4 regions of the Microbispora sp. H10949 genome follow, and region 4 is predicted to be linked to each of the others. Evidence: riboswitches for the same ligand, from Rfam matches in the RefSeq annotation. Region 4 holds a riboswitch; each other region holds the start of a gene.
The links. Region 4 has a riboswitch for cyclic di-AMP ahead of HHX40_RS14290 (CHAP domain-containing protein). Riboswitches for the same ligand answer to the same signal wherever they lie in the genome.
Positions count from the first base shown of each region.

Region 1: linked by a shared signal. The riboswitch ahead of HHX40_RS10110 (CHAP domain-containing protein) and the one ahead of HHX40_RS14290 (CHAP domain-containing protein) in region 4 are both predicted to bind cyclic di-AMP.
Region 2: linked by a shared signal. The riboswitch ahead of HHX40_RS19125 (hypothetical protein) and the one ahead of HHX40_RS14290 (CHAP domain-containing protein) in region 4 are both predicted to bind cyclic di-AMP.
Region 3: linked by a shared signal. The riboswitch ahead of HHX40_RS15925 (glycoside hydrolase family 25 protein) and the one ahead of HHX40_RS14290 (CHAP domain-containing protein) in region 4 are both predicted to bind cyclic di-AMP.

Region 1 is NZ_JABBWZ010000003.1:601,501-609,033, forward strand. It holds gene HHX40_RS10100 (glycoside hydrolase family 15 protein) at 1-1,592, shown strand, start outside; gene HHX40_RS10105 (SPW repeat protein) at 1,713-2,180, shown strand; cyclic di-AMP (ydaO/yuaA leader) riboswitch at 2,498-2,642, shown strand; gene HHX40_RS10110 (CHAP domain-containing protein) at 2,954-3,778, shown strand; gene HHX40_RS10115 (hypothetical protein) at 3,928-4,506, shown strand; gene HHX40_RS10120 (MarR family winged helix-turn-helix transcriptional regulator) at 4,607-5,110, opposite strand; gene HHX40_RS10125 (DUF4236 domain-containing protein) at 5,298-5,477, shown strand; gene HHX40_RS10130 (DUF2945 domain-containing protein) at 5,583-5,810, opposite strand; gene HHX40_RS10135 (hypothetical protein) at 6,110-6,706, shown strand; gene HHX40_RS10140 (fasciclin domain-containing protein) at 6,796-7,458, shown strand.
Region 2 is NZ_JABBWZ010000006.1:581,002-588,534, forward strand. It holds gene HHX40_RS19110 (M50 family metallopeptidase) at 1-89, shown strand, start outside; gene HHX40_RS19115 (DinB family protein) at 163-672, opposite strand; gene HHX40_RS19120 (hypothetical protein) at 895-1,323, shown strand; gene HHX40_RS19125 (hypothetical protein) at 1,380-2,291, opposite strand; cyclic di-AMP (ydaO/yuaA leader) riboswitch at 2,326-2,463, opposite strand; gene galT (galactose-1-phosphate uridylyltransferase) at 2,537-3,595, opposite strand; gene HHX40_RS19135 (DeoR/GlpR family DNA-binding transcription regulator) at 3,644-4,450, opposite strand; gene HHX40_RS38240 (50S ribosomal protein bL37) at 4,589-4,666, shown strand; gene HHX40_RS19140 (TIGR03086 family metal-binding protein) at 4,685-5,251, opposite strand; gene HHX40_RS19145 (ATP-binding SpoIIE family protein phosphatase) at 5,339-7,057, opposite strand; gene HHX40_RS19150 (TrpB-like pyridoxal phosphate-dependent enzyme) at 7,252-7,533, opposite strand, start outside.
Region 3 is NZ_JABBWZ010000005.1:518,597-526,129, forward strand. It holds gene HHX40_RS15905 (TraR/DksA family transcriptional regulator) at 1-2, opposite strand, end outside; gene HHX40_RS15910 (hypothetical protein) at 708-1,073, opposite strand; gene HHX40_RS15915 (hypothetical protein) at 1,261-1,755, shown strand; gene secD (protein translocase subunit SecD) at 1,794-4,040, shown strand; gene HHX40_RS15925 (glycoside hydrolase family 25 protein) at 4,117-4,854, opposite strand; cyclic di-AMP (ydaO/yuaA leader) riboswitch at 4,868-5,011, opposite strand; gene HHX40_RS15930 (flavin reductase family protein) at 5,305-5,892, shown strand; gene HHX40_RS15935 (alpha/beta hydrolase) at 5,985-7,533, shown strand, end outside.
Region 4 is NZ_JABBWZ010000005.1:175,428-182,960, forward strand. It holds gene HHX40_RS14265 (efflux RND transporter periplasmic adaptor subunit) at 1-175, opposite strand, end outside; gene HHX40_RS14270 (hypothetical protein) at 172-702, opposite strand; gene HHX40_RS14275 (response regulator transcription factor) at 866-1,519, shown strand; gene HHX40_RS14280 (HAMP domain-containing sensor histidine kinase) at 1,516-2,748, shown strand; gene HHX40_RS14285 (hypothetical protein) at 3,290-4,498, shown strand; cyclic di-AMP (ydaO/yuaA leader) riboswitch at 5,074-5,208, shown strand; gene HHX40_RS14290 (CHAP domain-containing protein) at 5,222-5,896, shown strand; gene HHX40_RS14295 (hypothetical protein) at 6,065-6,481, shown strand; gene HHX40_RS37685 (helix-turn-helix domain-containing protein) at 6,567-7,406, shown strand; gene HHX40_RS14305 (dihydrofolate reductase family protein) at 7,472-7,533, shown strand, end outside.

The DNA of each region.
Region 1 (7,533 bases), on a different contig from region 4:
GGCGCCGCTACCGCGACGGCACGCTGGTGCTGGAGACGACCTGGGACGCGCCCGGCGGGTGCGCCCGGGTCCTCGACTTCATGCCGCCGCGCCAGGAGGCACCCGACGTCGTCCGGATCGTGGAGGGCGTGCGCGGCCGGGTGGAGATGCGTACGGAACTGCTGCTGCGCTTTGACTACGGCGAGGTGGTGCCCTGGACGCGCGAGCGCGGCGGCGAACTGGCCGTGATCGCCGGCCCGAACGCCGCGTGGCTGCAGTCTCCCGTGCCGCTGACGCAGGAGTCGCGCCCGCGCGCCGCGACCGCCTCGTTCACCGTCGCGGCGGGGGAGCGGGTGCCGTTCGTGCTCACCTGGCAGGAGTCGTGGCGGAGCCGCCCGCACCGGCTGGAGGCCGCCGAGGAGCTGGCGAACACCGAGCGCATGTGGCGGGAGTGGCTCGGCCGGTGCCGTCACCGGGGTGAGTACGCCGAGGCGGTGTCCGGCAGCCTCGTCACGCTCAAGGCCCTCACCTACGCCCCGACCGGCGGCATCGTCGCGGCGCCCACCACGTCCCTCCCGGAGCTGATCGGAGGCTCCCGCAACTGGGACTACCGCTACAGCTGGCTGCGGGACGCCGCGTTCACCCTCCAGGCGCTCATCGGGGCGGGGTACTCCGAGGAGGCGACCGCCTGGCGTGACTGGCTGCTGCGGGCCGTCGCCGGAGACCCGGCCGACCTGCAGATCATGTACACGATCGACGGCGGCCGCCGGATGCCCGAGCGGACCCTCGACCGGCTGCCGGGATACGAGGGGTCCCGGCCGGTGCGGGTCGGCAACGCCGCCGCCCGGCAGTTCCAGCTCGACGTGTACGGCGAGGTGATCGACTGCCTCTACCAGGCCAGACAGGCGGGGCTGGGGCCGGAGGAGGACGCCTGGGACCTGCAGCGCGCGTTCATGGACTATCTCGAGGGCGCGTGGCGCGAGCCGGGCAACGGGCTCTGGGAGGTGCGCGGGCCGCGCCGCCCGTTCGTGCACGCGAAGGTCCTCGCGTGGGTGGCCGCGGACCGGATGGTCGCCTCGGTGGAGCGGCAGGGGCTCGACGGCCCGGTGGGCCGCTGGCGCGCCCTGCGGGAGGAGATCCACCGGGACGTGTGCGCCCACGGGTACGACCCCGGCCGCAACACCTTCACCCAGTTCTACGGCTCCAGGGGGCTGGACGCCGCGCTGCTGCTGATCCCCCGGCTCGGCTTCCTGCCGCTGGACGACCCCCGCCTGACGGGGACCGTGGACGCCGTGTGCCGCGAGCTCACGGAGGACGGATTCGTGCTGCGCTACCGGCCGGAGGCCGACGGGGTGGACCGGCTGCCGGGCGGGGAGGGGGTCTTCGTCCCCTGCTCCTTCTGGCTCGCGCACGCGCTCGCCCTGCTGGGCCGGCGCAGGCGGGCGCGGGCGCTGTTCGAGCGGCTGCTGTCCCTGCGCAACGACGTCGGCCTGCTGGCGGAGGAGTACGACCCCACCCGCCGCCGCCAGGTGGGCAACTTCCCCCAGGCCTACAGCCACGTCTCGATCGTCAACACGGCGGAAGCCCTGACGGCGGCGGCGCCATCTGCCTGACAGATGTACTTCATCTGCAATCCGCGCGTCTCGCGGTCTCCCCTCCGCGCCGTCCCCGGTTGCATGATGCAAGAGAGGGGTCTCGGGCCCCCGGCCACCTGGGAGAAGAGGTGACACATCATGGTGCAACCAGGTCTGGCTCGACGCCCGGACGTCACGGAGCTGCGCCAGACGTACGACCGGGCGGGATCGACCGCCCCGGCGCAGGTCATGGACGCGGTGACGCTCCTCGCCGGCCTCTACCTCGCCATCTCGCCGTGGATCGTGGGATTCACCGGGTTCGGCGGCCTGACGGTCAACAACCTGATCGTCGGGCTGGTCGTCACGGCGCTCGCGCTGAGCTGCGCCTCCGCGTTCGGCCGGACGTACGGCGTGAGCTGGGTGACACCGGTGCTCGGCGTCTGGGCGATCATCGCGCCGTGGGTGATCAGAGGCCAGCCGGCGACCACCGCGACCATCTGGAACAACGTGGTCACCGGAGCGGTGATCTTCCTGTTCGGCCTCGGCGCGCTCGCGTTCGCGGCCAACTACCGGCAGCACGAGCACGGCCGGCGGAGAGGAGTCGGCGCACCGGGCGGTGAGTGGTAGCCGGCGCGGCAGCCCGCCGCCTGCGGTCCGACGCCAGCGGTCCGACGCGGCGGGGCCGGCCGGATCGACGGGGCGTGAGAGGGCCCGAGCCCGCTCACGCCCCGCCATCGTGCTTTATGGGAGCCCGAGTGCCAGACGGGCCCGTACCGGACGATGTGGCGCATATCACGATTAGGTGCCGTCAGTGCGAGGACCTGCGGAAGCATGGTGCAGAAGGTGCAGAAATGGACCTGTTTGCCGGTTTTTCGGTCGTGTCCTTCTCGTGATCTACTATGCTTCCGGTCAGTACGCCGGTGCGTGGTCCTCAACCCGAGGACGACCGGCGACCGCCGAATCCCGGATGTCATCGAACCCGGGAACCGGGGACCCACGTCTCTTCTGGGGTGAATCCGGACCATCCGGTAGGGCTACTCCTGGCCCGAACCCGTCAGCTAACCCGGTAGGCGGCCAAGGAGAGGAGAGCGCGTGGAGTGTCCGCTCCACCTGCCCACCCGGTCCGGCCTCCGTCGCCGGACCACATGCCCGCCCTGGAACGTCTCCAGGCTTCCGGGGTGACGGCGCGCCCGTGACGGGCTGCCACATCTCCCGTTTCTGAATCCCGTCCGACCCCGCCCGCCCGGGGACCGCCGCGGCCGTGTCCGCCGGTGCGTCCGCCGGCGTGACGGTCGGCGTGACGGTCATGCCCGCATGCCGTCGTGCCCGGCGGCGGGTTCGTCATGTTCTGACGCGCGCCATAGGAGCCTTCGATTTCTACCGATCCGATAGCACAGCAGTTGCTCGACGCCGTACGCCCGGAACTCGGCTACCGGGAACGGCCCGGGAAGCCGACCAAGTTCGGCGAGTGGTACGCCGACAACATCGCCATGGACTCCGACTTCAAGGCGGCTCCCTGGTGCGACATGTTCGTCTCGTGGGCGGCCAACCGGGCGGGCGTGCGGGACCACGTCGGCGAGTTCGCGCTGACCACCCGGCACGCCAAGTGGTTCGAGCAGCAGGGCGCCTGGAGCCGCAAGCCGGAACCGGGGGCCGTGGTCTTCTTCGACTGGTCGGGGTCGAAGCGCATCAAGGACATCGACCACGTCGGCATCGTCGAGAAGGTCGTCGGCGGCAAGGTCCACACGATCGAGGGCAATGTCGACGGCGTCTGGCTCAAGCGCAAGGTGCGCGACTCCAGCAAGATCGTCGGGTACGGCCTGCCGCGCAAGGTCAAGGTGATCCCGAAGGTGACCGTCACCGTCCAGCCCGTGGCGGCGGACGCAGCGGTCCAGGGGGCGGTGGTGCAGGGGGCAGTGGGGCAGGGGGCGGCGGCGTCGGCCACGCGGAGCATGGCCGCGGGTCACGGGCAGCCGCCGGGCACGGTCTTCTCGCCGAGCGACGCCGTCCTGCCGGCCGGGCTGCTGTTCGCGCTCGTGTCGACCGCGGTGACGGGTCTGCGCTTCAGGGCCGCCGCGGCGGCGACGTCCGGCGGACGGCACCGCATGGGTGGCCCGCGGCGGGAGGGGCACGGCGGCGAGCGACGCGGCCAGGAGGTCGTGGGAGCCGGGGTGTCCGGCCCCGCCGCGGCGCAGGAGCCGTTCCACCTCCCCTATTTCGGCTGACCGGCCGGAGAGGCGCCTGGGAACACTCTGGGAGTTTGAGATCGTTTGCGGGTGTCTGTGAAATTCGGTGACTCGCGCGGCTAGGGTGGGCAGCCACCCGCGGAAGCCGTGGAGCTTTCCCCCGATACGACCGCTGGGAGTTGTCTCACATGTACGGGCGCGTCCCCTCACAGACGAGCCAGGATGATCAGTTTCGTCAGGAGATCCTCTCCAGCGACGAGCCGTCCGGCGCGAAGAGCAGGAAGCCCTTCGTCATCGTCGCCGTGATCCTGGTCGCCGTGCTCGCGGCGGCGGGTGCGGGTTTCGCGTTGCGCGGCGCCACGGACCCGGGCCCCTCCGCGGGCGGTGCCGGGCAGCAGACGGCACCGGCGCAGGAGAACGGCGCCGGTGATCCCGCCGAGGCGGGACCGGACTCCGGGACCGGCGCCGAGGACGGCGCGGATGACGGCTCGGCGGGCGACGCCGAGGGTGGTGGCGCGGACGGCGGCTCCGGAGGCTCCGCGCAGGCGCCCGCCGGAGACGGCACGGGCACCGGCTCCGGCGCCGGTGGGTCCACCGGTCAGGCGCCCGGCGGCACGGGCCAGGTGAAGACCGGGCCGGCCGGAAAGGCGGGCGGTGACACGAAGGGCGGCGCGGGCACCGGCTCCGGCGGAGGCGACGACACGCCCTCGACGGCCGGTGGCTCCGGCGGCCTCATCCCGGGGGAGTGCGCCGCCTCCGGATGCTGAGTCCGCGTGACGACCGCGTACCCGGCGAGTGCGCCGCCGCCGCGAACCCGGCCGGCTTCCGGCGGGCGTACCGGATCACCAGGTCCGTTCAGGCATCGGGTCAGGAGGACGGATCGGGCCAGCCGAGCGGGAACGAGACGGTCGTGGGCGGTTCGCCGGCCGCGTCGGTGAACTCGCGCATGGCGGTGATCAGAGCCTGACGCCGGGGAGCGGGCATCCGGGCGAGTATCGCCGCGATCTCCGCCTTGCGCCGGGCAGTGACCTCGTCCACGATGCGCGAGCCGACGTCGGTCAGCCGCAGCAGCGTCTCCCGCCGGTTCTGCGGGTTCACCTCGCGCTTCAGCAGCCCGGCGGCGGCGAGGCGGTCCGCCATCCGCATCGCGGTCGAGGGATTCACGCCGAGTCTCTCGGCCAGCGTGACCAGTTTTGTCTCTCCCTGCCCGACCACCAGCAGCATCCGGAACTGCGGCAGTGTGACTCTGTCCTCCGCGGAGGCGAGGGAGCGTGCGGAGATCGCGACGAGCACCCGCGACGCGGTGAGCACGGCGGACGTGACGGCCTCCAGGTCGTCCGCGATCGGCTCCTCGTCCCCATCCTTAGCCATAGGCATCGTTTTTACACGGTCCCAGCCGCCGTCTCGTCATTGCACCGGACAAAGGTTCCCACCCTGTGACCAGGAGTTGTACGGCGAGGACGGCGGCGGTGCGTCCCGACATGCACCTCTGTGCGAGCGCGTGTGCTGATCGCTTCTGTGGGTAGTCGCGGGGGCACGGAAAACACGGAGGGAAACGATGGGCTGGAGCTACCGTAAGTCAATCAAGATGGGGCCTTTCAGACTCAACCTGTCGCGCGGCGGTGTGGGCCACAGCTACGGCGGTCGCGCCTTCCGCGTGACCAAGACGGCGGACGGGCGTCGCACCCTCACGGTGAACCTGCCCGGCGGCTTCCACTGGAAGAAGACGCTCAGCTAGAGCGGGTGCGTGACGCGCCGGGCGCGGCCTCCGGCCCGCCCGGCGCAGGACCCCGGCGGCGTCACTTCTCCGGGCTCACTTCTTCCGGGCTCACTTCTTCGGGCGTCACTTCTTCGGGTGCAGCGCCGAGGGCTTGTGCACCGCCGAGCCGCCGCTCTTCTCACTGCGCACCTTGTACTGCGGTTCCTCCGGAGACGCGGCCACGGTGCGGCCGGCCTCCTCGGTCCGTTCGGTGATCTTCTTCTCGACCTTGCCTTCGGCGGTCCCGCCGTGGCTCTTCCAGGTCACCTCGTCGCCGACCTTCGGTTCCTCGGATTCGCGCTTGTCACTCATGGGCCCGCGCATACCCCTTCGTCCCGCCGGCACTCGGGATGGGAATCCAGGAAAAGGGCGATCCCTTGGGCGCCTGATCTCCGTGCCGTTTCCCCGGCGTTTCCGCGGGGCGCCGAACCCGTATGTTCCACGCCGCTGCGGCGCCCGTCAGGCGGGCCGCTTGCAGGCGTGATGGGACCTTTGCGGGTGAAGCGCCCGATCACCATGCTTGACCGGACATTGGTCGTGGGATGCGTGATCACTCCCTGGTGCGGCGCTTACCGTCGTGCTCGTACCATCCATGACCTCGGGGGAGTCTCATGCCTCTCTGCACTGCCGTACTGGCCGCCGCCCTCCTCTCCGGGCCGGCCGTCGTGCCGCCGGACCCGGCTCCGACCGGGACGACGGCCACCGCGGACACGAACGACGCCACGCCGTCGTGGCGGCCGGCGGGACCATTCGCTCTCACGCCCGGCGGGGCGCCGCAGGACGGGGAGTCTCCGTTCATGCTTCCGCAGGCGCCGCCGTGGATGGCGCCCGGCGGGACGGCGGGCGAGCGGGGCGACGCCGGCGCGGACTCCGCTCCGGGGAGCGCCCCGGACGTGCCGCGTGATCCCGGTGCGGACGCCGGGCCGGACGCGGACGGCGACGTCGTCAGGCCGGGGGAGAAGGCCGGCGGCGCGGAGAACGTCAGCCCGTCGGGATCGAACACCTCGATCATCCCGCTGATCGATCCCAAGACGCGCGACGTCGTGTTCCAGCCGGCGTCGGCGCCCGGCAAGCCGGGCGAGGCGCCGAAGCCGTTCACCTTCCACTCCGCGCAGGGAGTGCAGAAGACCAGGTCGTTCCCGCCGGTCCACGGGCGGAAGAAGGTCATCCAGCGCCCCCGGCAGCAGCAGCGGCCGCGCGGCTGGTGAACAACGCGCCCGAGACGGCCTGACGGACAGGCCCGCGCGCCCGGCCCGCCACCCAGCAACGACCTTTCCACGACTAAGGAAGCACCATCATGAAAACCCGTCTGCTCGCCTTTGCCGCGCTGACCGCGGCGCTGTCGATGTCCGCGGCGTGCGGTAGCCAGGGCGGCGACTCCGCGGCCCCGGTCGCGGTCAACGAGACCGCCACTGACATGACCACCGAGACCCCCACCACCAGCGCCGAGCCGAGCGAGGGAGCCTCCGCGACGCCCTCGGCCTCGGCGGCCGCGTCGCCGGTCGGGCCCGCCTGCGCCTCGCTCCCGGCCTCGGGCAAGGGCAGTCCCGCCGAACTGGCCAAGGTGCCGGTGGGCGCCGCGCTCTCCGACATTCCGTCGCTCTCCACGCTGGCCCGTGTGGTGAAGAAGGCCGGGCTCGCGGAGACGCTCAACTCCGCCCAGGACATCACCGTGTTCGCGCCCACCAACGAGGCGTTCGGCAAGATCCCGAAGAACCAGCTCGACCAGTTGCTGACCAACCGCAAGTCGCTGCGGGGGCTGCTGGCCTACCACGTGGTCAAGGGACGGAAGGCGCCCGCGGACCTGAAGGGCGAGCTGACCAGCCTGGAGGGCCGCAAGCTCACCGTCTCGGGCGCGGCGCCCAGCCTCAAGGTCAACGACGCCGCCGTGACCTGCGGGAACCTCGCCACCTCCAATGCGACCGTCTACCTGGTCGACAAGGTCCTCATGCCGAGGTGACCGGCCGCCGTCCAGGACGGTGTTCTCCGGGGGTGTGCCGCATGCGGCGCGCCCCCGGATTCGTTTCCATCCCTT
Region 2 (7,533 bases), on a different contig from region 4:
TGACGTACGTCATGGCGGCCCTGCTCGTCGTCATGGGCGGCCTTCTCATCTACGCCGACCTGGTGAACCCCGTCCGCATCTCGGGCTGAGCGGGGCTGAACCGGGCTGATCGGGTTGGGCCGGGCCGGGCGGGCCCGGCCCGGCGGGTGAGGGACGGGGTCCCTACTCGCCCGTCGCCCCGTCGATGCGCTCGCGCAGCAGGTCGGCGTGGCCGTTGTGCCGCGCGTACTCCTCGATCATGTGGACCATGATCCAGCGCAGTGAGTGGTGGACGCCCTGCCGGGCCGCCTTCGTCGTCGCGTCCAGATCGGCGCAGGCCGCCTCCGCCGCCCGCGCGTGCTCGATCTCCGCGCGCCAGGTGGCGAAGGCCTCCTCGGCGGACGCCGTGTCCACGTTGTCGAACTCGCCGTCCGGATCGTCGTCGGTGTAGTAGATGCCTTCGAGGTCCTCGCCGGCGAGCCGCCGCCGGAACCAGCTCCGCTCGACGTCGGCCATGTGCCGCACGATGCCGAGCAGCGACAGGGACGACGGCGGGACGGAGCGCAGCCGTAGCTGTTCCTCGGCGAGGCCCTCGCACTTCACGGCCAGCGTCTGGCGGTGGAAGTCGAGGAAGGCGCGCAGCATCTCGCGCTCGCCCGCGGCGAGCGGAGGATCGGTACGTGTGTCGGTCATCCGGACATCCTCCCCCTGGCCCCCGGGGTGCGACCACTTCATTTCCGCCCCGCCGGACGGCCCGCCTTCCAGGCGCAGGAGAGGGGGCGCGCTCTCGCGACCCGCTTGACTCGGGCGTGGACGAACCTTTGCCTGTACTTGTCCAAACAGCATGATCGAGTCAGAATCAGTTCAGCCTTCAACCATTTTGGTTGGAGGGTCGCTGCACGGATGAGGAGAGGCATGAAGCGCACGATCTCCGTTCTCGCCGTCGCCACCGGCGTCCTCGGCGCCACGCTCACCGGCGTCGGTCCCGCGTCCGCCTCCGCGGTCGACTGCTCCACGGGCGGGTACACCTACGCCCGGACCAGCTACGTCCCCACCAACGTCCAGCGGCCGTCGGTGGACGGCCGTAACTACAACATCGCCGGTCCGTCGGCGTACACGCACGAGGTCTGCCTCGACATCCCGGACACCGAGACGTTCACGATCGAGGTACAGATCCACTCCTCCGACGGGTCCACGACCGTGTTCGTGGACGACCGGCCCGGCGACAAGGTCTTCCGCTTCTCGCCCGGCACCAACAGCTGGTGGCAGGTCTACGGCACGATGACCGGGCCCGGCAGCACCTACATCTACTACACCTGGAACGAGAAGCAGATCCCCGCCTGACGCGGAACGGGCCGGCCGCCTCGCTCGGCGAGGCCGCCGGCCCTCGAAGCTCCTGCTCAGTACATCGAGATGTGGACGTGGTCGTAGTGGTTGGCGGTGACGCCGCCCCGGTCGGACATGGGGCGCCAGCCCGGGTGGCCGAGGTTGTAGATGCGCTGCTGCCAGATGACGTACATCACGCCGAGCTTCGGGCCGTTCTTGATGGCCCAGGCGGCCAGGCTGTCGCCGAGCGCCTTCATCTGGGCCGAGGGCATGGCGCCGCCCGAGCTCATCATGAAGTCGCAGGCCCGGCCGAGGGGGTGCTCACCGCTGTTCTCGGCCCGGTAGCAGCCGACCGGGAAGCTCAGATCGAAGTGCTCCTCCACCTCCGAGCGCATGAGCCGCATCCGGGGCGTGATGTTGTCCGCGCCCGCCGGCAGTTCGGGCGCCCACGACCCGCTGCCCCTCCGGCCCGGAGCGATCGGGACCAGGCGGTCGATCTTGTCCTTGATGTCGTCGATGAGCTTCTCGGCCTCCCGGCGCCGACCGGCGACCTCCGCGGCCTGCGACTTCAGCGACGCGGTGAGCGCCTTCGCCGCCTCGGCGGCCTTCTGCCGTTCGGTGCGGACCTCGTCGACCCGCGCGAGCCTCGCGGCCTGTTCCTCCTTGAGCTGGTACGCCACCGCGGAGACGGTCAGGTTGGGCAGGACCCGCACGCTGTCGGTCTGGTACCGCAGCCCGACGAACTCCCGGACCTCGTCGAGGGTCGCCATGTAGTCGGTTTCCGCCCTGGTCACGCGGGCGCGCGCCGCCGCCTCGTCGTCCCGCGCTCTGGCGAGCGCGACCCGCTTGGCGTTGTAGTCGGAGATGAGCCGGTCGACCTTCTTCTGCAGGCCGGCGAGCTGCTTCTTGAGCTGCCTCTCCGTCGGCTTGGGGGCGGCGGCGCCCCCGGCGGCCGTGCCGAGAACGAGGGCCGCGGCGGTCAACACACCGGCGGCCAGGGGGAACGCGCGGGGCAGAGCCCACTCCTCTCCATCTGCCGACCGGGTTAGCTGACGGGTGCGGGCTGGAGGAGCCCGGGCAGCGACGTGCCTTTACCCCAGAGGCGTGAATGGGTCCCCGGCTCCCGGGCGAGGCGCCCGGGATTAGGCGGCACCGGCTGTAACCGGTGGTGCCAGGGATACTAGTGGTAAAGAAATGGTGACTGCCACCCCAAGTCGCAACCGTACGGAGATCAGTCCGTTACCACCTCGCGCAGCATGCGGGCGGCCTCCTCCGGCAGCACGTCGTTGACGAAGGCGCCCATCGCCGACTCCGATCCGGCGAGGTACTTCAGCTTGTCCGCCGCCCGCCGGATCGTGAAGACCTGGAGGTGCAGGTAGGCCAGATCCCGGCGGTAGGTGACCGGAGCCTGGTGCCAGGCCGCGACGTACGGCATGACGACGCCGAACAGCCCGTCCAGGCGGCGCAGCACGTCGATGTACAGCGGCGCGAAGGCGGCCCGCTCCTCCGCCGACAGCGCCGGGATGTCCGGCACCCGGCGGTGCGGGTAGAGGTGCACCTCGAAGGGGTACCGGGCGGCGGCCGGGACGAAGGCCGTCCAGTGCTCGTTGGCGGCCACGACGCGGGGCCCCTTCCGCTCGGCCGCCAGGACGTCCGCGAACAGGTTGCCGCCGCGGTGCCGGGCGGCGGTCTCCAGCATCTGCCGGGTACGCGGCGTGACGTACGGATAGGCGTAGATCTGCCCATGCGGGTGCGGCAGCGTGATGCCGATCTCGGCGCCGCGGTTCTCGAAGCAGAAGACCTGCTCCACGCCGGGCAGCGCGGACAGTTCGGCCGTGCGGTCGGCCCACGCCTCGACGACCAGCGCGGCCCGCTCGTCGCCGAGGGAGCTGAAGGAGGCGTCGTGGTCGGAGGTGAAGCAGACGACCTCGCAGCGCCCGGTCCCCGGCCGCACCTCGCTCAGCCCGCCCACCTGCTCGTACGCGCCGGTGTTGAAGCTGAACGACGGGAAGCGGTTCTCGAACACCGCCACCTCGTACGGCGAGGGGATCTCCGAGCCGGGATGCCCGGGGCAGAGCGGGCACTCCTGGGCGGACGGCAGGTGGGTGCGGGTCTGGCGGTGCCGGGCGACGGCCACCCACTCGTCCATGAGCGGGTCGTGACGCAACTCGGACGCGAGGGGGCGCGCGGGCAGATCCCGGGGGTCGGCCACGTCGTGGTCGGCGTCGTCGCGGCGGTCGAAATAGATCAGCTCCCGGCCGTCGGCCAGATGAGCGATGGTGCGCTTCACGGTGCGATCTCCAGCTTCACAGGGCTCTTCTCCGGCGTCGCGGCGGCGTCACACGGAGGCGGTCTTCAGGGGCGCCTCGCCGGACGGATCCGCGAGGAGGAGCTCGCCGGCGTGCTCCGACAGCACGGCGCGGGCGTCCTCGGGCAGGCCCGTGTCGCTCACGACCACGTCGGCCTCGCCGAGGGCCGCGATCGTGCTGATGCCGACGGTCCCCCACTTGGTGTGGTCGGCCAGGACGACGAGCCGCTGGGCGGCGGCGATCAGGGCGCGGTCGGTCTCCGCCTCCAGCAGGTTGGGGGTGGTGAAACCGGCCCGGACGCTCATGCCGTGCACGCCGAGCATGAGGATGTCGACGTTCAGGGAGCGGACGGCCGCGACCGCGACCGGGCCGACCAGCGCGTCGGACGGCGTCCGCACGCCGCCCACGAGCACCACGGTCTGGTCGGGCCGTCCCGCCCGGTGGAAGACGTCGGCCACCTGGACGGAGTTGGTGATCACGGTCAGCTCGGGCACGTCCACCAGGTGGTGGGCCAGCGTCCAGGTCGTCGTGCCGGCCGAGAGCGCGACGGAGCTTCCCGGCCGTACGAGCGGGGCCGCGCAGCGGGCGACGGCCTCCTTCTCGGCCTGCTGCCGCATCGACTTGGCCGCGAAGCCCGGCTCCTCGGTGGAGCCGGCGCCGGTGGCGGTGGCCCCGCCGTGCACCTTAACGATCAGGCCGCGCTCCGCCAGGACCTCCAGGTCGCGGCGGATCGTCATGTCCGACACCCCGAGCTCACGCACGAGTTGCGCGACCCGGACCCCGCCGGACCTGCGGACTCTCTCCAGGATCGCCTGCTGCCGTTGCTGGGCCAGCATCCGCCACTCCTTTAAACAGATTCCAACAGATTATGCACACATACGTACAGGAGCGCTGAGCCGGGGTGCGGGTACTTGCCGCCGCCCGCCCGCGGGGGGACAGTGGGCGAAACCCGTACTCCAGGGAAGGCGGCCGCGATGGGCAGACGCGCACGCAAGTCGAAGGCCCGCAGGAAGAAGAAGGCCAACCACGGCAAGCGTCCTACGGGGCGATAGCCCGGTTCCGGGGCCGTCTCAGGGGGTTCTGCCCCACGCCGCGAGCAGCTTGGTCTGCTGGTCGGCGCCGGCCGGGACGTCGCGCTCGTCCCCGATCACGCCCGCCTCGCGGTAGCCGTCCCACGCCTTGGCGAACCATTCGGCGCAGGACGCGACGAGGTCGGGGTCGAGCCGTTCCGGACCGCCGACGGCCCGCGCGAGGTCCCAGGTGTGGATCAGCGCGTCCGCGAACAGCTCGGTGATGTACTCCTCGCCCGGCACGTCGCCGAAGGACAGATGAGCCACGCTCGTGAGGGCGCCCTCGGCGTACACCGCCTGGACGGCGCCCTGCGCGGACGCCTCGAACGCCTTCACCGGGTCGTCGCCGAGCACGTCGCCCTCGAACGCGTCGCCCACCTCGGCGGCCGTGCGGCCCGACAGCAGTTCGGGAGCCCACAGGTTCTCGGTCACCAGGTGGTTCACCAGCCCCCGGACGTCCCAGTCGACGCACGGCGTCGGCAGGTCCCACTGTCCGGGGCGGACGAGATGGAGGCGGTCGCCGAAACCGTCGAGCGCCCTGCGGTACGCGTCCCGGATGTCGATCATGTCCCCTCCTCGCCACGAGCTCCCCGATTCGACCGTAACTCCTCCCGGCGATCAGTCATGCCCGCCCGCCCGCGAGGAGGCGGCCGGTCACGGAAGATGCTGCTCGACCCAGACGATCTTGCCGTACGGGGTGGGCCGGGTGCCCCAGCGATAGGCGAAGCGCTTGATCAGCTGGAGGCCGCGGCCGGTGTCCTCGTCGGGGGTGGCCGTACGCGGGGCGGGGCTGGAGGGGGAGCCGTCGGCGACCTCGACCACCAGTGTGCGGCAGCGCAGCAGCCGCAGCTCGATCGGCGGCCAGCCGTGCTTGAGCGCATTGGTGACCAGTTCGCTGACGATGAGCTGGGTGCTGTCCACCAGGCTGCTCAGCCCCCAGGCGGCGAGGGTGACCCGGACGAACCGGCGGGCCTGGGAGACGAACTTCGGGTCGGCGGGCAGGGGGCAGGTCGCCACCTCGTCCGGGTCGAGCTCACGCACACGGGCCACCAGCAGGGCGATGTCGTCGCGCTCGTGGCTCGCCCGCTGGCTGCTGATGATGTCGTCGCACATGTCGTCGAGGTCCTCGACGGGCCCGGCCAGCAGGCGGCGCAACCCCATGATCCCGGCGTCCAGGTCCCGCTCGCGGCTCTCCACCAGGCCGTCGGTGTAGAAGGCGAGCACGCTCCCGGCCGGCAGGACCAGCTCGCGCATCTCCAGCGGGTCGCTGCCGATGCCGAGGGGAAGGCCCGACGGCAGCTCGACGATCTCGGTCGACCGGTCGGGATGCAGCAGGATCGGCGGCACGTGCCCGGCGCGGGCGAGCGCGCAGCCGCGCGTCACCGGGTCGTAGACGGCGTAGATGCACGTGGCGATCTGGGTCGGATCGAGGTCCTGGCTCATCAGGTTGAGCCGGAACAGCACCTCGTCGGGCGGCAGGTCCAGGCTCGCCAGCGTGCGCGCCGCCGTGCGGAGCTGGCCCATCGTCGCCGCGGCCCTGGTCCCGTGGCCCATGACGTCGCCCACCACCAGGGCCGTACGGCACCCGGGAAGGGCGATCACGTCGTACCAGTCTCCGCCGACGCCCATCAGGTCGCTCGCCGGAAGGTAGCGCGAGGCGATGTCCATCCCGAGCGGCTGCGGCAGTTCGGCGGGCAGCAGGCTGCTCTGCAGGGTCAGCGCGGTCCGGCGCTCGGTGGTGTAGAGGCGGGCGTTGTCGACGCACACGGCGGTGCGGGTGGCGAGGTCCTCGGCCACCGCGACGTCCTGCTCCTCGAACGGGGGCGCGCCCGCCCGCCTGGTGAAGACCACGCACCCGAGCACCCGTCCCCGGGCCCTTAGGGGCACGGTGAGGAACGAGGCGTCGGTCAGCAGGGCGGCGATCGCGTCCTCGCGGCCGAAGGCCGCGCCGATGAGCCGGGCGCTCTCCTTGTCCATGGCCGGATACATCAGCGGCTTGCCGCTCGCCATGCACTGCGCCTGCGGCAGGCTCGCCGGGTAGACCGCCACCTCGCCGACGGGGAAGGCGTTCACGCAGGCGTCCGCGTCCGCGCCGGCCACGCCCATCGCCGTCCGGCGGACGAGGGTCGTCCCGTCCACCGGGCGGGACGACAGCTCGCCGTCGTTGAGGAGGCGGTCCTGGAGCATCACGGCCGCGGTGTCGGCGAACCTCGGGACGGCCACGTCCACGAGTTCCCGGCTCGTCTCCTCGAGGTCGAGGGTGCTGCCGATGCGGCGGCTCGCCTCGTTCAGGAACGCCAGCCGTTCGTGCGCGGACGCGGCGCCGCTGCGCCGCCACTGTCCCCGGTCCGCCGGGGCGGGGTCCTTGATCACGCAGTTCCGGTTCAAAACGAATACTCCGGCGAGAGCGGATGGTGTCCCAGAATCGTATGGAGCTGATACCGCGCATTTCAGCCGTTTGGCATGAGTGCTTTGGCCGGCACGACGGCGCGATGGCGCAGCCGTACCCTGCGGTCAACGGACGAAACGGATATCAGTCAACATGCGTCACATCAGACAGTTTGCCATCAAACGGAAGGCAGGTGTGCGAGAGCCGCGTCGATCCGCTCCTGCGGGAGCGTGAAGTCCTCCAGGCGGCCGGCGAGGTGACGCTCGTACGCGGGCAGGTCGAAATGGCCGTGTCCGCACAGGGACGTCACGATGACCTTCTCCTCGCCCGACTCGGCGCACCGCAGCGCCTCCGCGATGGTCGCGGCCACCGCGTGGGCGGGTTCGGGAGCCGGCAGGATCCCCTCGGCCCCGGCGAAGCGGACGCCCGCGTCGAAGCACTCGGTCTGCGTCACCGCCAC
Region 3 (7,533 bases), 340 kb from region 4:
ATGATCGGCATCACTCCAGGTATGGGAAAAAGGTGGGGTGGGACGCCACGCCCCACACCGGTACAAGACGGGTGCGAGCGGCGGCCCGGGTGACGGTCGGATCGGAGCGCGGCGAGCGGCCGGAGCCCGGCCGCCCCACAGACGCAGGAACGGACGCGGGAACGGACGCGAGGCGGAGCGCGGCGGTCGCGAGGTTGCGAGGTGGGCCCGGGACGGACGCGAGACGGACGCGAGACGGGCCCGGGACGAGCGCTCGCCCCACCACACCGCTCGGAGAAGCGGCGGAACGGCGGAACGAGCTGGCCGTGCACCGCGCGAAGCGGAATGCCCGCCTGCGCCCGGTGCCCGGCCCTGCCTCGCACCCGGCAACACCCGGTACGCGGCTGTGCTCGATGCCCGACGGATCTGCCCCCTGCCCGGCTGTGGGCCGGGTGGGGGCGTCTGCGGTTCGTGGCGGTACGCCTGTCACGTCATGCGGCGGATGCTCTGCATGCAGCCGGGTCGAGGACCATACGACCGGCCGTTCAGAGGCCCTGCCCCGGCCGTGTCGCAGGCCAGGTCGCCAGCCGCTGCACAGACGGTGTCGCGGACCCCCTGTCGAGGATCACTCGACGCGTGGACCGGCCTGATTACCGGACGGCTGGGACGGCTGGGGCTGCTCGACGACGAGACCGGGGCGACGCCGCGGCTCGGAGCGCTCCGAAGTTCTAGACCAGCGGCGGGCTGCGGGATCCGACCGTGCGATGCCCGGTCTGCTGCGGGCTGAGGAAGACGTCCTCGTCGTGCCGGACCAGCGCCGGGGCGGACGCCGGAGCCGCCAACGCGGCCACAGCGCTCCGCAGCCGCAACGACAGCGGCATGTGCTCTGAGCCGGCGCCCGCGGGCAGGGTGGCGGACTGGGGCGACCACGCCCCCGGCGTCCACACTTCGGCGGCGGCCTGGGGCGCGTGCTGCGCGGGGTCGCCTCCGTACCAGGCGGGCGTCGAGGCGACCAGGGCAAGGCCGAGCATCAGCAGGCCCACCACCCACGTGAAGGCGGTGGACCCGCACATGCCACGTCGTGAGGTCGCCATGAGACCGACCATAGCCCACCTTCGCGAAACGGTCATCTACGTTTTCCGCCGCCCGTTTCTCACCTTATTTCCGCCCATTTTCGAATGATCTCGGCACTTTTCGCCCTGCGCGATCACGGCACGCGGCAGGTCCGGGCCGGAGCGGCTACGGTGACGTGAGACCGGGTCGTCGCGGGAGGGAGGGATCGTGCGAAGCAGGCTGACCGCCGCGCTGCTGCTCCTGCTGCACGCGATCTTCCTGACCACCGGCTTCCTGACCGCCGGCGGCTCGCCCGCCGCCGCTCAGGGCATGACCCAGTCTGCCGGCGGGCTCCGCCTCACGGGCGCACCCGTCACCGCGGAGACCGCGGGCGTGCGGGGCGCCGCAGCGACCGCCGCGTCCACGGCAGCGCGACCCACGACCGCCAGCCCTGTAAGGGCGAAGGACACGAGCGCACGGAACACGACGGCGCGGCACTGGGGGTCACCGAGCGCGGGGCGGCCCGCGCACAGTGACCAGCCCCGGATCCACGCGGGTCCGGGCGGCCCCGGCGCCACCGCCGGGCCGGTCCTGCCGCCCGCCTCCGCGTCGCCGCGCGGGGGCACCCGGGTCACCCGAGCCGGCCCGGATCACGACGATCGTCCCGCCCAGCGCCCGCGCCGCACGACGGCCGCGCGGGCTCCTCCCTCCACGGCGTACTGAGGCCCTCTTCTCTCCTCGTACCTGCCTGTGGAGGCACAATGTCACGTGCGCCTTTGTGGCGCGCGGTGGCGGCGCTCGCCGTCATCGCCACCTCACTGCTGCTCGCCCTCACCATGGCCCCGCGCCTCGGGCTCGACCTGCGCGGCGGCACCCAGCTCGTCTTCGAGACGAAGGACTCCCCCACGGTCAGGGCGGACGCCGACGCCACCGACCGTGCCCTCGACGTGCTCCGGCGCCGTGCGGACGCCCTCGGAGTCGTCGAACCCACCCTGGTCCGCTCCGGCGAGAAGCGGATCATCGTGGAACTGCCCGGCGTGCTCGACCCGCGCGAGGCCGCCGAGGTCATCGGCAAGACCGCCCAGCTCAACTTCCACCCGGTGCTCGGCCCGGCCGGGGACGGCGACAAGGACGCGATCGCCGACGAGAGCGGCCAGAAGCTGAAGCTCGGGCCGGTCGCCCTCAGCGGGGCCGGCGTCACCGACGCCGCCGCCGGCACCGACCCCCAGCTCGGGCCCGGCTGGTTCGTGACGATCGACTTCCGGGAGGCGGGCCCCTGGCGGGAGCTGACCGGCAAGGCGGCCTGCGAGCCGATCGGCGATCCCAGGCGCAGGGTCGCCATCGTGCTCGACAACGAGATCATCTCCTCGCCCCAGGTGAACGAGACCGTGACCTGCGGGGCGGGCATCCCCGGCGGCACCACCCAGATCACCGGGTCGTTCTCCGCCGAGGAGGCGCAGAACCTCGCCGTGCTCGTCAAGGGCGGGTCGCTCCCGGTGCCCTTGGAGCTGGTCGAGCAGCGTACGGTCGGCCCGACCCTCGGCGCCGACGCGATCGCGGCGAGCGCCAAGGCGGGCGTCGCCGGGGTGATCCTCACCGCGGTGTTCATCGGCCTCGTCTACCGCCTGGTGGGCCTGCTGGCCGCGGTCGCGCTGGCCTGCTACGGGCTGATCTCGTACGCGGGACTGGTGGCGATGGGCGCCACGCTCACGCTGCCCGGCCTCGCCGGGTTCGTCCTGGCGATCGGCATGGCCGTGGACGCCAACGTACTGGTCTTCGAACGGGCCAGGGAGGAGTACGGCGCGGCGCCCCGCCGGGGCCTCAAGGCCGCCCTGGACCGGGGGTTCAAGAAAGCCTGGAGCGCGGTCGCCGACTCCAACATCACCACCCTGCTCGCCGCCGGGCTGCTGTTCTGGCTGGCGTCGGGGCCGGTGAAGGGCTTCGGCGTGACGCTGGCGATCGGCGTGCTCGCCTCGCTGATCTCGGCCATGCTGATCACCCGGGTGCTCGCCGCCGCCCTGATCGGCAGGTTCGGCCCGGGGGTGTCGGGCCTCGGCTCGATCGGACGGGTCAGGACCTGGCTGACCCGGCGGAACCCCGACCTGATGCGGGCGGGGCGGCGCTGGCTCGCCGTCGCGGCCGGGCTGCTCGTGCTGGTGGGCGCGGGGCTGGTCACCCGCGGCCTGAACTACGGCGTCGAGTTCACCGGCGGGCGGATCGTGGAGTTCGGCACGAGCGGGCCGGTCGACGTCGCCGCGGCCCGGCGGGCGGTGTCGGACGCCGGGTTCCCCACGGCCGTCGTGCAGCGGTCGGACGACGCGATCTCCGTACGGACCGGGCAGATCACCGCCGACGACGTCGTCCGCGTCGAGGAGGCCCTGGACCGGCGCGTCGGGGAGGTCACCAAGCAGCGCGACGAGCTCGTCGGGCCGAGCCTGGGCGCGGAGCTGCGCCGCAACGCGCTCATCGCGCTCGGCGTCGCGCTCGCGGCCCAGCTCGCCTACCTGGCGTTCCGGTTCCGGTGGACGTTCGGCGCCGCCGCCGTGGTGGCGCTGTTCGTGGACGCGGCCGTCGTCGTGGGCACGTTCGCCTGGCTGGGCAAGCCGATCGACGGCGTCTTCCTCGCCGCGATGCTGACGATCATCGGGTACTCGGTCAACGACAAGGTCGTGCTCTTCGACCGGGTCCGCGAGCTGTGGCCGGTGTCACGGGGGACGCCCTTCGGGCGGGTGGTGAACACGGCGATCCTGCAGACCGTGCCGCGTACGGTGAACACGGGGCTCGGCGCGCTGTTCATCCTGGCGGCGCTGGCGGTGTTCGGCGGCGACTCGCTGCGCGACTTCGCGATCGCCCTGCTGATCGGCATCGTGGCGGGCACGCTGTCGTCGTCGTTCGTGGCGGGGCCGGCGGCGATCGAGCTGGAGAGGCGCGCCGGTCAACCGCCGCCCGCACCCGCCGCTCCGCGTCGCCGGCCCGTGGCCCGCGACGGATCGGGCGCGGTGGTCTGAAGTGGTCGGAAATAGTGTGAAATCGGACTGAGGATGGTCCCGGGGCGGGCGGCGCCCGCCCCGGGACCACGGAGCCTCAGTGGCGGCCGAGGGCGCGCAGCTCGAGAGGGCTCAGCGCGGAGACGTTCTGGTCGATCGGCGAGTCGGTGTACTGGTGGATCGCCCAGCTCTTCCAGTCGGCCGGCGGGGTGATGTCGCCCGGGTTCCGGCTGTAGTGGGCCACCCACAGCGGATAGTCGCCCAGGCCGCGGCCGTACTTGTCGGCGAAGTTCCAGCCGCTGTAGAACATCGGCCGGACGCCGGTCTTGGCGGTCACGTACTCCAGCCATTTCCTGGCCCAGGCGTTGACGCGCTGCACCGACTGGCCGTCGGCGGTCTCCAGGTCGAGGACGAGGATGTCGCCGGGCTTGCCCGGCTGCGCGTTCACCACGCGGAGGAAGTGGTCGGCCTCGGCGATCGGGTCGTTGGAGGGGTGGCCGTAGTGGTAGACGCCGCGGACGATCCCCTTCTTGTCCAGCTCCCGCCAGTGCCGGGGGAAGGACGAGTCGACCCAGTCCAGGCCTTCGGTCGCCTTGATGAAGCCGAACTGCGCCCGGCTGTTGATCCAGTCGTGGTCGGCCTCGTAGCCGGAGACGTCCTGGCCGTACGTGTGCGGGTTCGCGTAGGCGGGAGCGGGCGCGGCCGCGGTGGCGACGAGCGTGGCGGCGGTGAGGGTGGCCGTGCCGGCCGTGACCGCGAGTGCCGCCGCGGCGAGGGCGGCGCGCAGGCGGCGGGCGGAGGGCCGCCCGGCGGGAGAGAACCTGATGGTGGGCATGACGCGGTTGAGCTCCTTGCTTCCATGCCGCCTACCGGGTTAGCTGACGGGTTCGGGCAGGAAGTGCCCTACGGGCGCATCTGGGGGTCTGCGCGCCGATTCACCCCGAGAAGTGGGTCCCCGGCTCCGCGGAACGCGGACTCGGCGGCCGCGCGCACAGAAGAGCGCACGGTCCGGGCAACGACACGGCAACGGAGGCGACGCGGATGTCACCGGTACCCATGCCGTGGCACCTAAAGGTACATACAGCTCAACAATGGTGTAAACCTGACAAAACCTGTTTTTACCTGGGAAGACTCGTCATGCAGGGTGCCCCGTTGGACGGGATCCCGTGCGGCGCGGCGCCGAGGGGGTTTGTAAGTTCGTGACCTGAGCGCTGAGTCACCGGACCAGAGCCGCACCAGAGGCACGCACACCGGAGCCACCGGACCGCACGCGAGAGGTGAACCCATGACCGCAGCTTCCGCCGGCCCCGGCCTCGGCGACCCCGGCTCCGGAGACGCGCCGCCGCCGTCGCCCGCGGAGTTCCGGCGCGCGCTCGGGATGTTCGCGACCGGCGTGACCGTGGTCACGGGTCTCGACGACGGCGATCCGGTGGGGTTCGCCTGCCAGTCGTTCGCGTCGGTGTCGCTCGAACCACCGCTCGTGCTCTTCTGCGCCGACCACAAGGGCCGCGCCTGGCCGCGGATCAGGAAGTCCGGCCGCTTCTGCGTCAACGTCCTCGGCGAGGAGCAGGTCGACGTGTGCGCCAGGTTCGGATCGAGCAACGGCGACAAGTTCGCCGGGCTCGCCTGGGACCTGTCCCGCTGGGGCACGCCCGCCCTGCGGGACGTGCTGCTGCGCGTCCACGGCGAGGTCCGGGAGGTGCACGTGGCCGGAGACCACGACGTGGTGATCGGCCTCGTCCGAGAACTCGAACCCGTCCATCCGGAGCAGCGGCCGATGCTGTTCTTCCGCGGCAGGTTCGGCGTGTACCACGACGACCCCGCCGCGGCGCTCGGGCCCAACCTGTGGGGCTGGGGCGACCACTGGGGATGAGGCCGTGCAGGGGGCGGGACCGTGACCTGCCGGTGACTTGATAGCCTGCCTGCTCCGCGAGTTCGGCGGACAGGCGGTGAATCGGGGGCCTGATGCGGGAGGGGCGGGTACGGCTCGGCGGAGCGCTGGACACGGCCGGGATCCTGTTCGCCGCGATCTTCTTCTGCCTGTCCCTCACGCCGTCGCTGCTGCCCCGCTCGTGGCCGCTGCAGGGGATCATCGCGGGCGTGCTGACCGCGACCGGATACCTGGCCGGCGTGACCGCCGGCACCCTGGCCCGCCGGAGCGCCGCCCCGGTCGTCCGGCGGTATGCCGGGGCCCGGTGCGCGGGATGGCGCGAGGGGTGGCACCGTACGGGACGGCGGCGGGTCCGCCGTCTGGTCGCGACGTTCGGCTGCGGGCTGGGCGCCGCGTCGCTGGTCCTCGGCGTACGCGCCCAGAGGGCCATCTACCCGCTGATGGGGCTGCGCCCGCCGGAACGGCTCGGCTATCTCGGCGTGCCGTTCGTCGCGGCGGCGGTGTTCCTGCTCCTGCTGGCCGCCGCCAGGGCGCTGCGCGTCGCCGCCCGGGCGCTCGGAGGCGTGCTCGGCAGGTGGATCCCCGCCACGGCGGCGCGGCTGGCCGCGACGCTCGGCGTCGGCGTGCTGGCCGTCCTGCTGACCGACGGGATCCTCACCGAGGCCCTGCTCAGAGGGGCCGACAACAGCTTCGCGGCGATCAACAGCGAGACCGCGCCCGGCACCTCGCGGCCCCGGTCCGCCGCCGTCTCGGGCGGCCCCTCCTCCCTGGTCTCCTTCGCGTCGCTCGGCCTGGAGGGCCGGGCGTTCGTCGCAGGCGCCCCTACCGTCGGGGAACTCAGCGGTTTCACCGGGCGGCCCGCGCTCCCGCCGGTCCGGGTCTACGCGGGGCTCGACTCCGCCGTGACCGCCCGCGAGCGGGCCGCCCTCGCCGTACGGGAGCTCGACCGGACCGGCGCGTTCCGCCGGGCGGTGCTGTGCGTGATCACGACGACCGGCACGGGCTGGGTGGACCCCCAGGCCGCCGCCGCCCTGGAGTTCATGTACGGCGGGGACACCGCGCTGGTCTCGATGCAGTACTCCTACCTGCCGAGCTGGCTGTCCTTCCTGGTGGACCGCGAGCGCGTCACGGCGGCCGGGCGCGAGCTGTTCGGCCAGGTGTACGCCCGGTGGTCGCGGCTGCCCGCCGGTCACCGGCCCCGGCTGCTGGTGTTCGGGGAGAGCCTCGGGGCGTTCGGCGCGGAGTCGGCGTTCCGCGACGACCGCGACCTGCGCGAGCGCACCGACGGCGCGCTTTTCGTCGGGCCGCCCGACAGCAGCCCGCTGTGGCGGCGGTTCGTGGACGGCCGCGACCCGGGCAGCCGGGAGGTGCTGCCCGTCTACCGGGACGGCGAGACCGTGCGCTTCGCCAACGGGCCCGAGGACCTGCCCGCGCCCGCCTCCTGGGACGGGTCGCGGGTGGTCTATCTCCAGCATCCCTCCGATCCGATCGTGTGGTGGACCCCGCGACTGATCCTCGGCCGCCCGGACTGGCTGGAGGAACGGCGCGGCGGCGACGTGCTGCCCTGGATCCGCTGGTATCCGTTCGTCACGTTCTGGCAGGTCACCGCGGATCTGGTGTTCT
Region 4 (7,533 bases):
GGTCCTGCCGGGTGATCGGGGTGGTGGCGGGGACGGCCGGCGTGGAGGGCCCGGCCGCGCCGGCTCCTCCACCCGGCCCTCCGGACGGGCCGCCGCCCGCCATGGCGACGGCCGTCCCCGCTGCGGCCAGCGCCAGGACGCCCGCCCCGGCGAGCACCAGGGCACGGCGCGTCACGGCCGCTCCCCCGGCGCGAACTCCTCGCACGCCTTCTGCGCCGCCTCCATCGTCTTCTCCTGGCCCGGCTTGACCTTGACGAGGAGTCCCTCGCCGGGCTTGGGGTCGGCCATGTCGATGCCGTGTTCGCGCATGCACTGGGCGAACTTGAGCATCCGGTCGCGTTCCCGGGGGTCGTCGGCGCCCGCCCGGTCGCCGACGGCGTTCTTCATGAAGTGCTCGCAGGCTCGCATGGCCTCGCGGGTCGTCGCCTCCTCCCCCTTCCGGGCGCGGATCTGGACGCGGCCCTGGGCGTCGGGATCGGGCATGTCGACGCCGTGCTCGCGCATGCACTGGGCGAACTTCAGCTGGGCCTCGCGCAGGTCTGTGCTCGCCGAGGCGGACGGCGCGGCCGTGGTCCCGGTCGCGGCGCCGCCGCCGGCGGCGGCGATTCCGTCGCCGTCCGGGGCGTCGCCGCAGCCGGCCGCCGTCACCAGAGTCGTCGCCAGGGCCAGGCACAGCCCCGCCCGTACGGGTCGTGAGCGCATGGTCGTTCCTCCTCCCCCGGGGCCTTCGCCCGGGACGGGGCCCAACTCCAGCGCAGCCGGTGCTAAACACGGATAAGGAGGAGCCCGCTGGGCGTCCGGGAGGCTTCGCTTATCCGCGCCTAACACCGCGTGCGTCACTGTCGGTGCCGAGCGGGAGGCGAGGATGCGGGTGCTGGTGGTCGAGGACGAGGAACAACTGGCCGACGCCGTCGCCCGGGGGCTGCGGCTGCACGCGATCGCGGTGGACGTGGCCTACGACGGCCGGGAGGCGCTGGAGCTGACCGCCTACGTGGACTACGACGTGGTGGTGCTCGACCGCGACCTGCCCGACGTGCACGGGGACGAGGTGTGCCGGGAATTGGTCGCCGCGAGCGGCGCGAGCCGGATCCTCATGCTGACCGCGGCGGGGCGCGTGCGGGACCGGGTCGGCGGTCTGGCCCTGGGCGCCGACGACTACCTGGTCAAGCCGTTCGCGTTCGCCGAGCTGGTGGCGCGGGTCCGGGCACTGGCCAGGCGCTCGCCCCGGGCCGCGCCGCCGGTGCTGGAGCGGGCCGGGATCCGGCTCGACCCGGCCCGCCGTACGGTGACCCGGGACGGACGGCAGGTGGCGCTGGGCCGCCGCGAGTTCGACGTGCTGCGCGAGCTGATGCGCGCCGGCGGCGGACTGGTCAGCTCGGCGCGGCTGCGCGCGAGCGTGTGGGACGAGCACGCCGGCGCCGGGACGGGCGTGCTGCGCGTCACCCTCACCTCGCTGCGCAGGAAGCTGGGCGACCCCCCGGTGATCGAGAACGTCCCGGGCCGGGGGTACCGCCTGTGACCCGGCGTCTGCTGGTGTGGCGCAGGCTGGGGCTGCGGACACGGCTCACCCTGCTGTACGGCGGGCTGTTCTTCGTCGCGGGCTCGGTGCTGCTGTGGTTCACCCACCTGCTGACCGCCCGGGCGCTCAACCAGCGGTTCGTCGTGGCGGTGGACAAGGTGACCGGCGGCGCGCGCCCCACCCCCGCGGTGTCCGGCTCCGCCCTGCCCGGCTCCACCCTGCCCAGTGACACGCTGCCAGGTGACACCCTGCCCGGCGGCGTGCTCGGCACGGACGTGGTCGCGCGGCGCATCCGCACCGACGTCGAGCAGGGCGCGGCCGACGTGCTGGACGAGGTGCTCCGATCGTCGCTGATCGTGATGATCCTCGTCGGGGTGGTCGCGGTGGTGCTGGGCTACCTGGTGGCCGACCGCGCGCTGCGCCCGCTCGACCGGGTGACCGAGACCGCGCAGCGGCTGTCGGAGAGCACGCTGCACGAGCGGATCGCCCTGCGCGGCCCCCAGGACGAGGTCAAGCGGCTGGCCGACACCTTCGACGCGATGCTCGACCGGCTGCACCGCGTCTTCGACGCCCAGCGCCGCTTCATCGCCAACGCCTCCCACGAGCTGCGCACCCCGCTGGCGGTCAACCGCACGGTGCTGGAGGTCTCGCTGGAGGAGCCCGCGGCGTCGGAGGACCTCAAGGCGCTGGCGCGGGCCCTGCTGGGCGCCACCGCCCGGTACGAGCGGCTGATCGACGGGCTGCTCATGCTGGCGCAGTCGGAACAGGAGATCACCACCCGCAGACCGGTGGACCTGCGGGAGGTCGTCCGTACGGCGATGGAGCAGATCGGCCCGCAGCCGCGCCGCGGGAAGGTAACCGTCCACGAGGACCTGTGCCCGGCCGTCGCGCACGGCGATCCGCTCTTCCTGGAACGCTGCCTGGTCAACCTGCTGGAGAACGCCGTCAAGTACAACGTGCGGGACGGGGAGGTCTGGGTCCGCCTGCGTGAGGACGACGCCGGGGCGTGCCTGACCGTGGAGAACACCGGGCCGCCGGTGCCGCCGTACGAGGTCGGTGACCTGTTCGAGCCGTTCCGGCGGCACGGCGGCGACCGGATCCGGTCCGCCCGCGGCGCCGGGCTCGGGCTGTCCATCGTCCGCGCCATCGCGGTCGCGCACGGCGGCACGGCCGACGCCCGCGCCCGCCCGGAGGGCGGCTTGGTGGTCACCGTACGTCTGCCCAGGTAGGGGCGACCGGAGTGCGAGCGAGACGTGTCGCACGCCGGCGGCCGGTACGTCGCAGGCGCGAACCGGTGTCGTAGGCGGTACAGCACCCCTCACCCGTGACCGTCACGCGAATGCCGCGGGAACATGAGAAGGAATCCAGCGCGACGTGATTTCCCCTATGAGCTGGGCCGTCGCCGCTCAGCGTTGTTTTTTCGGCGAGAACCATTGGGACGCATGAGGATCGCGGGATTGGCCCGGTCTGTGACGATGCCCGGTTGCGGGCGTGCATATCAGGCCGGTAATGAGATGCCGGAAGACGTAATTTCGGGCCTCGGGTCGGTGCGGTATCCGCCGAAAATCCAGCGCATATCTCTGAGCAGCGGAAACGTCGAGGTCATGGAGTGAGACGCCCGGTGGGATTTTGCGGAGACTCGGCCGCCTGTCGCAGAACCCTTGTACAGGCGCATCACCGCTCATAAACTCGATGTAATGACAGCCGTGTGATTTGTCGTATCTCGCGCGCTGCCGAGCGCACGTCCGTGACGGTCCTGGAGGAGACGCCATGCCGCTTCCCGATCAACCTGTCGATGGAACGCTCGTGCACCGCCCGCGTCCTCGCAGGGCCGACACCGGGAATGCCGACATCAGCGGAGACGTCTACACCGAATTGGACGGCCTTCGCTACACCATTCACTTGAGCAAACAGGCGGTCATCTGGATCGACGGCATGGAGAAGCTCTTCGATCAGCTTCTGAACGCGTCCATGGAGGCGATCGAAGAACTCGCGCCGCTCTTCGAGGCGATAAGTATCTATATCGACGCCGAGGCGGAGTCGATCAAGGTGGTGTCGAACGGCGTATCAGACGGAAGGGTCAAACTGGTGGGATATATCCCCGATCCTACCGTGATGCCGGAGCCGGACGAGGGCTACGTCCCCCCGGGAGGATGGGACCCCCCGGCCACCGTGAACGGCCTGCGGTGGTGGACTGTCAACTCCATCAGCCTCTACAACAAGCGTTGGGCCTTCACCGCCACCAATTCGAATCCGGACGAGTCCTCGGTGTCGTCGATCTACTTCTCCACCGAGTACGACGGGAACTCCATGCACGTCAACCCCCGGGATTTCCGGAGTACCTACGGATGGCCCTGCCTCCAGGGCCATGCGGAGTTCGACAGCGGGCTGGACACGTGCACCTTCGTCCCCCGCACCGGAATGTGGTGGCTGTTCAACGGCCCGTACTGCGCGAGAACGAACGGCTACGGAGACTCTCTCACCTGGTCGCCGTCGAGACTGACGGAGACGTGGGCCGGGCTCGGCCGGATCGACCGCGGAGACTTCGGTCAAGAAGAGAAAGACCACTGGGCCAACGGAATCTCCTGCGCCACGACCGACGGCAACGGCTACTACTGGCTCACCGCGGGAAACCGGGTCGCCGTCCTCGAACCGAACAGCGGAGATTTTCTGCCCATCGCCGGCTGGGACCGTCCCAGGGATCTGACTGAAATATGGCCGGCTCTCCAACACCTGGAGGAGGCCGGCATCATGGGCGACCAGACCCTGAAAGCCCTGTGCTGGGCACACAACGGCAACAGGGCGAAATGGTTTCTGGTCTTCCACAGCACGCTCTTCACCAATTACCCCGACGACGGCTCGGGCAGTTTCGGTTACAACTTCATCGCGTGCCAGTCCGACACGGAGGACTGGTACTACAGCTGGAACGCCATGTTCAACTACCTGAACGGCCCATGGCCGTACCCGTCCTGCGATTGACCGCACCGCCCGGGGTGACGCCATGAAGACGATGGTCATCTCCGAGCCGGCGGCGCCGCGCCGCCTCGTCCCCGCGCGCGGGCGGCGGCGTACACCGGCGTGAACAGCGCTGCCCGGCGCGACTTGTAGTACTGCTCGCACAACGGCAGGTGGTTGTGCGGATCTTGGCCGCCATCCGGTCCGGCGTGGTGTAGCCGGGCGACTCCCGACTGGTGCGGTCGATCGATGCCAACGCGCACCTCGAAGGTCACGGGGCCGCGTGTACTTCACCCCAGGCGCTCAGCCATGCCACCAGCACGTGGTTCGGCCTCCCCCCAGGTCAGCGAGGCGCGTTCGCTGTGAGCGAACAGAGGTGTGAGCAGAGGAGAAGAAGGGGAACGCGGCAACCCCGGCGGGGCGGGCGGACCCGTTCTTTGCCCCCGCCCGCCCGGCATCTCACCAGGTAAAACCCGACTTGTCATGACTTGACTGGTTTGGACGTGTCTATTACGTTTTGGGCAACTCGGGGCCCACTTGCTCATCTCAGTGGTCAAGAAAGCCCACCTCACACCGACGCGGCCGGCCGATCTCGGCCTGCCGTTCGGCTGCCTAATCCGCGCGAGCGGAGCCGGGGACCCAACCTCTTCCTGGGGTGAATCGGCATACCTGCCGTAGGGCGACTTCCAGCCCGAACCCGTCAGCTAACCCGGTCGGCAGCATGGAAGCAAAGGGAGTCCGCCCATCATGCACGCCCTCACGACCTGTCTGCGCACGGCCCTCGCCGGCGGAGTCCTCGCCTCGGCCGTGGCGATCGCCCCGCCCGCCGCGCAGGCGGCGGACAACCCGGCGGCCGGCAAGGGCACGGCCGCCGTAGCCGCGCCGTCCCTGACCGAGATCGCCGCCCGGCTGCCCAAGGTCGGCCCCCAGGACGTCATCAAGCTGGCCGCGAGCCAGGTCGGCATCAGCGAGGACGCCGACGGCGGCGGGACCAAGTTCCAGGAGTGGTACATGACCAGCCCGCGCGCCCGCGAGACCCTCGCGCGGGACGGCGGGGCGCTGGAAGAGTACGAGAACGCCCCCTGGTGCGACATGTTCGTCTCCTGGGTCGGCCAGCAGCTCGGCATCCAGCCGGTCATGGGTTCCGACGCCTACACCGTGGAGCACGCCCGCTGGTTCGCCGACCACGGCCGCTGGGGCCGTACGCCCAAGCCCGGGGCCGTGGTGTTCTTCAGCTGGAGCGGCAGCAAGAAGATCGGCGACATCCAGCACGTCGGCTTCGTCGTCAGGGACAACGGCAACGGCACGATCCGCACCGTCGAGGGCAACACCGGGAACGGGGCCGTCGAGGCCCGCACCCGCCCCACCTGGCAGGTCGCCGGGTACGGCTACCCGGTCTACCCCGCCGAACTCGCCTCCTGACGAGATCCCCGTAGGAATACTCGACCAAGAAGCCTCAGAGCCGCGGCGAACCCGAGCCCTTATGACCGGGGTCTCGTGTTCACGACCGCGGCTCTCGGCTTGTGGCCGGGTCAGTGACCAGCGGGTTCCCACCACGTCGGATTGGCGGCTGCCTGCGCCACCGGCTCGATGATCTCCCACGCCTCCGCGATCAGCCCGTCGCAAGGCGCCAGACATCGCCGCCGACGTCTCAGTCCGTCACGTCAGCCTGGTGGAGACCGCGAGCCGTACCCGGCGCTGGTCATCGATCGTGGATGGAGCATCGAGATGGCCAACCGAGCCATCGACCCGTTCCTCGCGAATGTCGCCCCCGACCTGCTGCGGCCGCCGATCGACATGGTGCGGCTGGGATTGGACCCGCGCGGGTTCGCTCCCCAGATCGTCAATCTGGCCGAGGTGCGCTCGCTGCTTCGTACCCGCATCGCGCGTCAGCTCGCCACCGCTCCCGACCCCGAACTCACGGCGGACGCGGAGAGCGCCGCCTACTTCACCATGTCCGACGTCGGTGCCGACACGAGGAGTCGTACCGACCTGCCGACTGCGTAACGCCGGACGCTCACCCGTTCCGGCGGCAGCGCGGCTGGACCGTCTCGGCGCTCGATGCCGGCGGGGCGTCGGCGATACTGTCGACGTGGAGTACGTGTCCAGAGTGCCGCGACCTCCGCTGGACAGGCTGATCGACGACCTTTACTACCTGGAGGGTGCGCCGCCGTACGCCCGGCTGACGTTGCCGCCGATGCCGGCGGCGTTGCTCATCGTCAACCTCGGGGCGCCGTTCCGCATCCGCGCCGGCACCGACATCGAGACGGCCGAGTACGCCGACGGCTGCGTGGTCACCATGCCCACCCGCGCCTTGGAGTTCGGCTACCCACTCCGGACCCGGTCCGTCGGCGTGCACGTCAAGCCGTGGGGGCTGGCGCCGTTCCTGCCGATGCCCGCGGCCGAGCTGTGTGACCGGCCGGTGACGGTAGAGCAGGTTTGGGGCCGGCCCGCCGTCGCCGAGCTGCGAGACCGGCTGGCCACGGCGGGCGGACCGCACGAGATGCTGACGCTGCTCGAGGAGGAGCTGATGCGACGGCTGTCCGAGACCACCGGCCTGGGACTGGTCCGCCATACGAGCAGCGTCATCGCGGCGACCAGCGGGGCGGTGGCGATCGGCGACCTGCGCGTGGCAGCGGGTGTCAGCAGCACCCATCTGACGCAGCGGTTCAAGGAGCTCATCGGCGTCACGCCGAAGCGGCTGGCCCGCACCTACCGCTTCGCCGCCACCGTGTTCGCGATCGACCCCGCCGGACCGATCGACTGGGGCCACCTCGCCGGTGGCGCGGGCTACTTCGACCAGGCCCACTTCGGCCACGAGTTCCGGGCGTTCACCGGGCTCACGCCGACCCGGTACGTCGAAGTCCGGCGGCGGTTCCTGCGCGAACATCCCGGCCACGTGATGGACGGCTGGCCGCTGCCGGCCGATTGATTTCTTACAAGAGTGACAGCTCACGACACGCTAATTTGGGGCACCCCAAAGCAGAGGAGAGCCCCGTGGGCAAGGTGGTCATGTACAGCTCGGTGTCGGTGGACGGCTTCGTCGCGGACGAGAATGA